DNA from 3 places in the Kitasatospora sp. NPDC127060 genome. Region 3 is predicted to be linked to each of the others. Evidence: predicted binding sites of a transcription regulator. Region 3 holds the regulator's gene; each other region holds the start of a gene.
The links. Region 3 encodes HrcA, which represses chaperone genes, less so after heat shock. Its sites were predicted from a motif close to TTNGCACTCNGNNNNNCNGAGTGCNAA; they were not measured.

Region 1: the regulator HrcA is predicted to act here: its motif matches at 1,369-1,395, upstream of groES (co-chaperone GroES).
Region 2: the regulator HrcA is predicted to act here: its motif matches at 1,976-2,002, upstream of ACFWIS_RS24435 (FmdB family zinc ribbon protein).

Annotation. Positions count from the first base shown of each region.
Region 1 is NZ_JBHXEG010000026.1:49,083-52,353, reverse strand. It holds gene ACFWIS_RS16885 (methyltransferase domain-containing protein) at 1-915, opposite strand, end outside; gene ACFWIS_RS16880 (hypothetical protein) at 953-1,288, opposite strand; gene groES (co-chaperone GroES) at 1,537-1,842, shown strand; gene groL (chaperonin GroEL) at 1,955-3,271, shown strand, end outside.
Region 2 is NZ_JBHXEG010000047.1:59,268-62,538, forward strand. It holds gene ACFWIS_RS24415 (sigma-70 family RNA polymerase sigma factor) at 1-230, shown strand, start outside; gene ACFWIS_RS24420 (hypothetical protein) at 367-669, shown strand; gene mscL (large conductance mechanosensitive channel protein MscL) at 679-1,095, opposite strand; gene ACFWIS_RS24430 (hypothetical protein) at 1,126-1,404, opposite strand; gene ACFWIS_RS24435 (FmdB family zinc ribbon protein) at 1,632-1,964, opposite strand; gene ACFWIS_RS24440 (MFS transporter) at 2,091-3,271, opposite strand, start outside.
Region 3 is NZ_JBHXEG010000001.1:148,483-151,753, reverse strand. It holds gene dnaJ (molecular chaperone DnaJ) at 1-1,133, opposite strand, end outside; gene hrcA (heat-inducible transcriptional repressor HrcA) at 1,209-2,243, opposite strand; gene htpX (zinc metalloprotease HtpX) at 2,510-3,271, shown strand, end outside.

The DNA of each region.
Region 1 (3,271 bases), on a different contig from region 3:
GGTCACGTAGGCGATCTTCGGGTCGATCAGCCGGCCGTCGACCTGCCCGGCCACCTCGGCCACCAGGTGCGCCCGGATCACCGCGCCGTCCGGCTCGTACAGGTACCGCCCGACCGGGCCGGCCGGCGGGTCGGGCAGGTCGCCGCCGGTCAGGGTGGCGCCGCGCGGCAGGAGGGTGGCGCGGTGCGGGCGGGTCGCCCCGGTGCCGAACCAGAGCACCGCCTCCTTGACGTCCCCGTGGTCGGAGACCCACTCGGCCTCGGCGTCCGCCGGGACGGCCTCGTGCGGGATGCCCGGGGCGACCTTCAGGGCGCCGATCGGGGTCCGCCGGCCGGCCTCGATCGCCCAGGACAGCGGCGGGGCGTACGCCTCGGGGTCGAACACCCGGCCGCGCGCGGTGCGCCGGGCCGGGTCGGTGAACACCGCGTCGTAGCCGGTGACGTCCACCTCGGCGACGTCCGCGCAGCGCACCTCGACCAGCGCGGACAGGCCCAGCGCGGCGGCGTTGGCCGCGGTGGCGGCGCAGGCCGCCGGGTCCTTGTCGACGGCCAGCACGTGGATCCCGGCCCGGGCCAGCGCCAGCACGTCCCCGCCGATGCCGCAGCAGAGGTCCGCGAGGCGCCGTACGCCCAGCTCGGCGAAGCGGCGGGCCCGCCACTCGGCCACGCTGCGCCGGGTGGACTGCTCGACCCCGTTGGGGGTGAAGTACATCAGGTCGGCGTCCGCCCCGAACTTCGTCCGGGCCCGCTGCCGCAGCCGCGCCTGCCCGAACGCCGCCGACACCAGCTCCGCCGGGTGCTCCCGCCGCAGTCGGGTGGCCAGCGCCAGCTCCTCCTCGGGGGCGAACTCGCGCAGCTCGGCGAGCAGGGCCTGACCCTCGGGGGTCAGCAGGGGCTGGAGGTTCTCGGTGTCCACCGGGCCATTCTGACCGGTCGGCGGCGGTGCGGGCGGTTCACCGCCACAGGACGCCCGAGGAGAGGACGGCGGGCACCAGGAACGGGGAGAGCGCGGCGGCGACCGACAGGATCCGGTAGTCGGAGCGCCAGCCGCGCACGGCCACGACGACGCCCGCCACCAGGGCGGCCGCCGGACCGGCGATCATCCCGTAGGCCAGGAACGCCCACCCGCGCCCGTCCCCGTCGTCCCCGGCGCCGGGCCCGTTGCCGAGGCAGGCGACGAAGCAGAAGACGACGAACGGGAGCACGCCCCCGAGCAGGGGCAGTGCCAGCAGGGCGAGTGCCGCGTCCTTGAGCCGGGACGGGCCGACGCGCATCGGGATCGAGGTCATGGCAGGAGTCTGGCCGTCGGTCCGGGCGCCGCACATGAGTACGGCTACTCATCCGTAGCCCGGGTCCCGGGGGCGCGTCGTTGGCACTCTGGTTGACTGAGTGCTAACGGCGGCCTATGGTCGTCCTTGGCACTCCCCACTGGGGGAGTGCTAATGCGAAGACGTGTGTCTGACCCCCGCGACGGCAGACCCGCAGGTTCGCCACTACCCGTTAGACAACCCCGTAATCTCCGAAGGGGAGCTCGGACGTGACCACCAGCAGCAAGGTTGCCATCAAGCCGCTCGAGGACCGCATCGTGGTCCAGCCGCTCGACGCCGAGACCACCACGGCCTCCGGCCTGGTTATCCCGGACACCGCCAAGGAGAAGCCCCAGGAGGGCGTCGTCCTGGCCGTCGGCCCGGGCCGCTTCGAGGACGGCCAGCGTCTGCCGCTCGACGTCGCCGTCGGTGACATCGTCCTGTACTCGAAGTACGGCGGCACCGAGGTGAAGTACCAGGGCGAGGAGTACCTCGTCCTCTCCGCCCGCGACGTTCTCGCCATCATCGAGAAGTAAGTCGTTCCGACCCGCCCCGGATCCGTGTCCCTAGTGACAGGGGCCCGGGGCGTGGTCGTTGGTTCACGTAGTTCGGCGGCCGGTCGGCCGCAGCCCCGAGGGAATAGGGAACATGGCGAAGATCCTGCAGTTCGACGAGGACGCCCGCCGCTCGCTGGAGCGCGGTGTCAACAAGCTGGCCGACACCGTCAAGGTGACCATCGGCCCCAAGGGCCGCAACGTCGTCATCGACAAGAAGTTCGGTGCTCCGACCATCACCAACGACGGTGTCACCATCGCCCGTGAGGTCGAGCTGGACGACCCGTACGAGAACCTTGGCGCGCAGCTCGTCAAGGAGGTCGCCACCAAGACCAACGACGTCGCGGGTGACGGCACCACCACCGCCACCGTGCTGGCCCAGGCCCTGGTCAACGAGGGTCTGCGCAACGTCGCCGCCGGCGCCGGCCCGGCCGCCCTGAAGAAGGGCATCGACAAGGCCGTCGCCGCCGTCTCCGAGCACCTGCTGTCCGTCGCCCGCGAGATCGAGGGCAAGGACGACGTCGCCGCCGTCGCGTCCCTCTCCGCGCAGGACACCCAGGTCGGCGAGCTGATCGCCGAGGCGATCGACAAGGTCGGCAAGGACGGTGTCATCACCGTCGAGGAGTCGAACACCTTCGGCGTGGAGCTGGACTTCACCGAGGGCATGCAGTTCGACAAGGGCTACCTGTCGCCGTACTTCGTCACCGACGCGGAGCGCCAGGAGGCGGTCCTCGAGGACCCGTACATCCTGATCCACCAGGGCAAGATCTCCTCCATCCAGGAGCTGCTGCCGCTGCTGGAGAAGATCCTGCAGTCCGGCACCTCCAAGCCGCTGCTGATCATCGCCGAGGACGTCGACGGCGAGGCGCTGTCGACCCTGGTCCTGAACAAGATCCGCGGCATCTTCAACGCCGTCGCCGTCAAGGCCCCGGGCTTCGGCGACCGCCGCAAGGCGATCCTCGGCGACCTGGCCGCCCTCACCGGCGGCACGGTCATCTCCGAGGAGGTCGGCCTCAAGATCGACCAGGCCGGTCTGGACGTGCTGGGCAGCGCCCGCCGCGTGACCATCACCAAGGACGAGACCACGATCGTCGAGGGCGCCGGCGACGCCGACGCCGTGGCCGGCCGCGTCGCCCAGATCAAGGGCGAGATCGCCGGCACCGACTCCGACTGGGACCGCGAGAAGCTGCAGGAGCGCCTGGCCAAGCTGGCCGGCGGGGTCTGCGTCATCAAGGTCGGCGCCGCCACCGAGGTGGAGCTGAAGGAGCGCAAGCACCGCCTGGAGGACGCCATCTCGGCGACCCGTGCCGCGGTCGAGGAGGGCATCGTCGCCGGCGGTGGCGCCTCCCTGGTGCACGCCGCCAAGGTGCTGGACGGTGGCCTGGGCCTGTCGGGTGACGAGGCCACCGGT
Region 2 (3,271 bases), on a different contig from region 3:
TGATGGTCATGCTTCGCCGCGAGGAGCTGGACGGCCTGATCGGGCGGCTGGACGACCGCACCGCCTCGATCATCCGCTCCCGCTACGGGATGGAGGACGGCCGCGAACGCACCCTCACCGAGGTGGGCAAGCAGCACGGGCTCACCCGCGAGCGGATCCGGCAGATCGAGAAGCACGCGCTGGCCGAACTGAAGAAGATCGCGGACCACGCGGGCTTCGAAGCCGCCTGACGACCGACGGCCGAGGTCGACCGCCCGGGCCCGGGTGCGGAGCGCTCCGCACCCGGGCCGGCGCATGTCATCGGGAGCCTCGCAAGGCTTCTAGGCTGAAAGGACAGGTCGGACCGCGAGTAGGGGAGTGGACAAGGTGAGCGAGCAGGAACAAGAGCAAGCACAGAAACCGGGGCGCGAACAGGGCCGGGACGGGGCGCGGGGCGAGCGGGGCACCCCCGCCCCTCCCTCCCCCTCCCCCTCCTCCCCTCCCTCCACCTCCACCCCTGCCTCCACGCCCGCCCCCGCCAAGGCCCGGCTCGTCTTCCGCGACCCGCTGGACCAGCAGTCCCGGGACGACACCGACGCCGGCTGGGGCGACCGCCCGGGTGCTGGAGAGAGTGGTGGGCGGGGGCTGGACTGGTACCTGAGCCAGCGCCCGCCGCACCACGGGGACTGAAGACGTGTTCTAACGCGCCGTGACCAGCGCGTCGCGGATCTCGGTCAGCAGTTGGACCTCCTTGGCCTCGGCCTCGGCCGCCACCTCGGCGACGCTCTTGCGCCTGGCCGCCATCCGGTTCATCGGCACGATCAGGACGAAGTAGACGACGGCGGCGGTGATCAGGAACTGCAGGGCGGCGCTGAGCACCGTCCCCCACAGGATGAGGATTCCGGACGTGACCTCTCCGGTGGCGCTCACCTCGCAGGGCCCCTTGAGGCAGGAACTGTAGGACGCCAGGTCCTTCGTCCCGAACACGCCGACGATCGGATTGATCACGCCTTTGACGAAGGCGTTGACGATGTTGGTGAAGGCCGCACCGATGACCACGGCGACGGCGAGTTCGACGACATTTCCACGCAGCAGGAATTCCTTGAAGCCTTTCATGCCGCCTCGAACGACGAAGTCGTTCCGGGGTTACGGGTGATCTTCCGGGAGCCCGGATTGACAACCCGTACGGCCCACCGTGGCCCCCGAGGGCGGCGGCAGTCCGGCCTGCAGGGGCCCGGAGGCGAGCGCAGCGGCGACCGCGAGCAGCACCAGCGCGGGCACCCCGCCCAGCCGTCGGACGGCCCGGCGCCAGCGGTACCAGCCGCCGCAGCCGCGCCGGATCGGCGGGAAGCTCGGCACCTCCCGCCGGGGCGGCACGGAGGGCGCGGGCAGGGGCAGGGAGAAGGACAGGCTCGTGGTCGTCATGGGGAGGGCCTCCGGACTCGGTCGGGTCTTGCTCGGTGACCCCTACCCTGCGCGTTCCCGCCACGGCTGGGAAATCGATTCCCACAGCCTGTGGAAAACCCGCCCCTGTGGATAACTTCGTACACTCACACGAGCTAATCCAACCCACGAAGGTTGACGAGGGTGCGCGAAAAGGCCCGCCGCCCCCGCGCGAAGCGGGGCCGACGGGCCTTCTCGTGAGACCGAGGTCAGCTGGCGGCCGGAGCCGGGCTGCTCGACGAGCTGGACGAGCTGGAAGAGCTCGACGAACCGGACGAGCCCGAGCCCGAACCCGAGGTCGACGACGAGGTCGACGACGTCGAGGAGCCGGTGGACGAACCCGCGCCCACCGAGCTGCTGGAGGACGAGCGGCTGTCGGTCCGGTAGAAGCCCGAGCCCTTGAACACGACGCCCACGGCCGAGAAGACCTTGCGGAGCCGTCCCTGGCAGTCGGGGCACGTGGTCAGCGCCTCGTCGGTGAACTTCTGCACCGCCTCCAGGCCGCTGCCGCACTCGGTGCACTGGTACTGGTACGTGGGCACTTGTCTTCCTCCTGGCACTCTCGCCTGATGAGTGCTAACGATGGTCAATGATGCGGTATTCCGTTGGATCAGTCCAGCGAATCCGGTGTGAGATGAGCCGGTACCGCGTCACCGCCCACCGCGCGTTCAGCCCTTGGCCGCGCCGACCAGCTGCGCCGCGTTGCCGCGCTCGGCCGACGAGGCCACCACCCGGCCCGGCCCGCCCGGGGCCACCAGCAGGTGCCGCATCGACAGCAGCGCGATCAGCCCCAGGCCGGCGCCGACGGCCGGCACCAGGAAGCCGACCGAGGGCCCGTGGCCGTCGAGCAGCTTGCCCGCCGCCATCGAGCCGAACGCCAGTCCCAGCCCGATCGCACCGGTCAGCCAGGTGAAGGCCTCGGTCTTGGCGCCGTCCGCGACCAGGGTCTCGACCAGGGTGTAGCCGCTGATCAGGGTCGGGGCGATGGCCAGGCCGCAGACCAGCCCGGCGACCGTCAGGGCGACCAGGTTGGGCATCGCCCACAGCACCGAGCAGCCCAGCACCAGCATCGTGTAGCTCATGGCCATCCGCTGCTGCACCGGCCGCCGCCAGGCGATCACGCCGTACAGCACGCCGGCCAGCATCGAGCCGCCCGCGAAGATCCCGTACACCGTGCCGCCGGAGTCGTGCTGCCCCACCGAGTCGGCGAAGGCGTTGACCGACACCTGCATGCCGCCGAACACCGCGCCGACCCCGAGGAAGGCTCCGACCAGCAGTCGGACGCCGGGCGAGGCCAGCGCCGAGGCGCGCCGCACGCCGGGCTGCGGGAGGATCCGGGCCGGGGCGCTGCGCCGCTGGGCCGCGAAGGCGAGACCGCCGACCAGGGTCAGCGAGGCCTCGACGACCAGCGCGACCGCCGGGCTGGCGAAGGCGGCGATGTTGGCTGCCAGGATCGGGCCGACCACGAAGGTGAACTCGTCCGTCACGGACTCGAAGGCGAAGGCGGTGCTCACCTTGGCGCCGGCGGCGGGCGAGGCGCCCTCCCCGGTGAACGTGGAGACCCAGCGGGCCCGGACCATCGCGCCGATCTGCGGCACGCTCGCCCCGGCCGGGACAGCGGCCAGGTAGACGCTCCAGGCCGGCGCGTGGCCGAGCGCCAGCGCGATCAGCAGGCCGACCGAGACCGCGTGCACCAGCACCGTCGGGACCAGCACTGCGGCCTGGCCGTACCGGTCGGCCAGCCGACCGGTCTGCGGCCCGATCAGGGCCTGGGCGACGGCGGCGACCGCGACGGCCGTGCCGGCGGTGCCGTACGAGCCGGTGGTCTGGGTGACGAGCAGCAGGATGC
Region 3 (3,271 bases):
CCGTTGAAGGCGTCCTTCAGGCGCGAGAACAGGCCCTGCTGGCCCGGCGCGAACTGGCCGGACGGCCGCTCCTCGCCGCGCAGCACGGCGAGCCGGCGCAGCAGCTCCTCCTGCTCGGCGTCGAGCTTGCCGGGCGTCTGCACCTCGACGTGCACTATCAGGTCGCCCCGGCCGCCGCCGCGCAGGTGGGTGATGCCCCGCCCGTGCAGCGGGATCGACTGGCCGGACTGGGTGCCGGGCCGGATGTCGACCTCCTCCAGCCCGTCCAGGGTCTGCAGCGGCACCTGGGTGCCGAGCGCGGCGGCCGTCATCGGGATGGTGACGGTGCAGTGCAGGTCGTCCCCGCGCCGCTGGAAGACCGCGTGGGTGGTCTCGGCGATCTCGACGTACAGGTCGCCGGCCGGGCCGCCGCCGGGGCCGACCTCGCCCTCGCCGGCCAGCTGGATCCGGGTGCCGTTGTCCACACCGGCCGGGATCTTGACCGTCAGGGTGCGGCGGGCCCGCACCCGGCCGTCGCCGGCGCACTCGGGGCACGGGGTCGGCACGACGGTGCCGAAGCCCTGGCACTGCGGGCACGGGCGGGAGGTCATGACCTGGCCCAGGAAGGAACGGGTCACCTGGGAGACCTCGCCCTTGCCGCGGCACATGTCGCAGGTCTGCGCGGAGGTGCCGGGGGCCGCGCCCTCGCCGCTGCAGGTGGTGCAGGTGACGGCGGTGTCGACCTGGAGTTCCTTGGTGGTGCCGAAGGCGGCCTCCTCCAGGGTGATCTCCAGCCGGATCATGGCGTCCTGGCCGCGGCGGGTGCGCGAGCGCGGGCCGCGCTGGCCGGCCGCGGCGCCGAAGAAGGCGTCCATGATGTCGGAGAAGCCGAAGCCCGCCGCGCCGGCGCCGAAACCGCCCGCGCCACCGCCGCCGGGCGACAGCGGGTCGCCGCCGAGGTCGTAGACCTGGCGCTTCTGCGGGTCGGAGAGCACCTCGTAGGCGGCGTTGATCTCCTTGAACCGCTCCTGCGTCTTCGGGTCCGGGTTGACGTCCGGGTGCAGTTCGCGTGCGAGGCGCCGGAACGCCTTCTTGATCTCGTCCTGCCCCGCATCCCGTCGGACGCCGAGTACCGCGTAGTAGTCCGTGGCCACCAAATGCTCCGCTTGTTCCGCCTGTAGAAGTGCGACTGGGACACCGCCGCCGGGTTTTCCGACGGCGGCTGCTTGCTACGACTCGGCCAGGATCTGACCCACGTACCGTGCCACCGCTCGCACCGCCCCCATTGTGCCCGGGTAGTCCATCCGGGTCGGACCGATCACACCGAGTTTGGCCACGCTCTCGTCGCCCGAACCGTAGCCGACCGAGACGACCGAGGTGGAATTCAGCCCTTCGTACGCGTTCTCCCGCCCGATCCGGACCGTCATCGCGGCGTCGTTGGTCTCACCCAGGAGGCGGAGCAGGACGACCTGCTCCTCCAGTGCCTCCAGCACCGGCTGGATGGTGAGCGGGAAGTCGTGTCCGAAGCGGGTCAGGTTGGCCGTGCCGGCCAGCATGATCCGCTCCTCGTTCTGTTCGGCGAGCGCTTCGAACAGCGTTGCCAGGACGGTGCTGACGGTCGGCCGGTCGACCTGTTCGAAGGCCGCCGGGAGTTCCTCCAGCAGCCCCGGGACGTCCGGCAGCCGCTGGCCGGCCGCCCGCGCGTTGATCCGCGCGCGCAGATCGGCCAGGACCGTCTCGCCGACCGTGCCCGGGCAGTCGACCATCCGCTGCTCGACCCGGCCGGTGTTGGTGATCAGCACCAGCATCACCTTGGCCGGGGCCAGCGCCACCAGTTCGATGTGCCGGACGGTGGAGCGGGTGAGCGAGGGGTACTGCACCACCGCGACCTGCCGGGTCAGCTGCGCGAGCAGCCGCACCGTGCGGGTGACCACGTCGTCCAGGTCGACGGCGCCGTCCAGGAAGTGCCGGATCGCCCGGCGCTCCGGGGAGCTCATCGGCTTGATCTCGGCGAGCTTGTCGACGAACAGCCGGTAGCCCTTGTCGGTGGGGATCCGCCCGGCGCTGGTGTGCGGCTGGTGGATGTACCCCTCCTCCTCCAGCGCCGCCATGTCGTTGCGGACCGTGGCCGGGGACACCCCGAGGTTGTGCCGTTCCACCAGGGCCTTGGAGCCGACCGGCTCCTCCGTCCCGACGTAGTCCTGGACGATCGCGCGCAACACGGCGAGCTTGCGGTCGTCCAGCTGGCGGACCTCACCGGCCATGGGGCACGCACCTCCGTCTTCGCACGTTGTCGGTCTGTGATGCTGCGAGCCGCTCCGAGGAGGGCCCCGACCCTGGCACTCTGCACACCCGAGTGCCAAAACCGTACCTGCCAGTGTACGGCCCGGGTCCTACCGCAGGAACGGCCCGGCCGGGGTGATCCTGCCCGCAGTTCCGGACGGCCGCACGACACTCCGCGTGCGCGGGTGGTGCCCCGGGGCCGTCCGGGTGGCAGCATCGAAAGCGACGGCGAACGGAGGAGCAAGCAATGTCGAGCTCGGGCCAGCACACCCGTTTCGCGCCCGACCGCGGCCTGACCGGCCGCATGGTCGCGACGATGTTCGTGATCGGGCTGCTGTACGTCGGTTTCACGGGCCTGCTGATCGCGCTGCTGCGCGGGGCCTGGCCGCTGATCGTGCTGATCTCCGGCGGGCTGTTCGTGGCCCAGTTCTGGTTCAGCGACAAGATCACCGAGCGGGCCATGGGCGCCCACCAGGTGACCGAGGAGCAGTACCCCCAGCTGCACGGCACCATCGACCGGCTCTGCGCCCTGGCCGACATGCCCAAGCCCCGCGTGGCGGTCGCCGACAACGACATGCCGAACGCCTTCGCCACCGGCCGCAACCCGCAGAACGCCGTGGTGTGCGTCACCACCGGCCTGCTGCGCCGGCTCGAACCCGAGGAGCTGGAGGGCGTGCTCGCCCACGAGCTCTCGCACGTCGCCCACCGGGACGTCGCGGTGATGACCATCGCCGGCTTCCTCGGCGTGCTCGCCGGCGCGATGACCCGGATCGCCATGTACGGCGGGTTCATGGGCGGCAACCGCAACAGCAACGACCAGAACGCGGCCATCGCGGCGCTGATCATCCCGCTGGTGTCGATCGTCGTCTACGCGATCAGCTTCCTGCTCACCCGGCTGCTGTCCCGCTACCGCGAACTGGCCGCCGACCGGGCCGCCGCCCAGCTCACCGGCCGGCCCAGCGCCCTGGCCTCGGCCCTCACCAAGGTCACCGGGCAGATCGCGGCCATC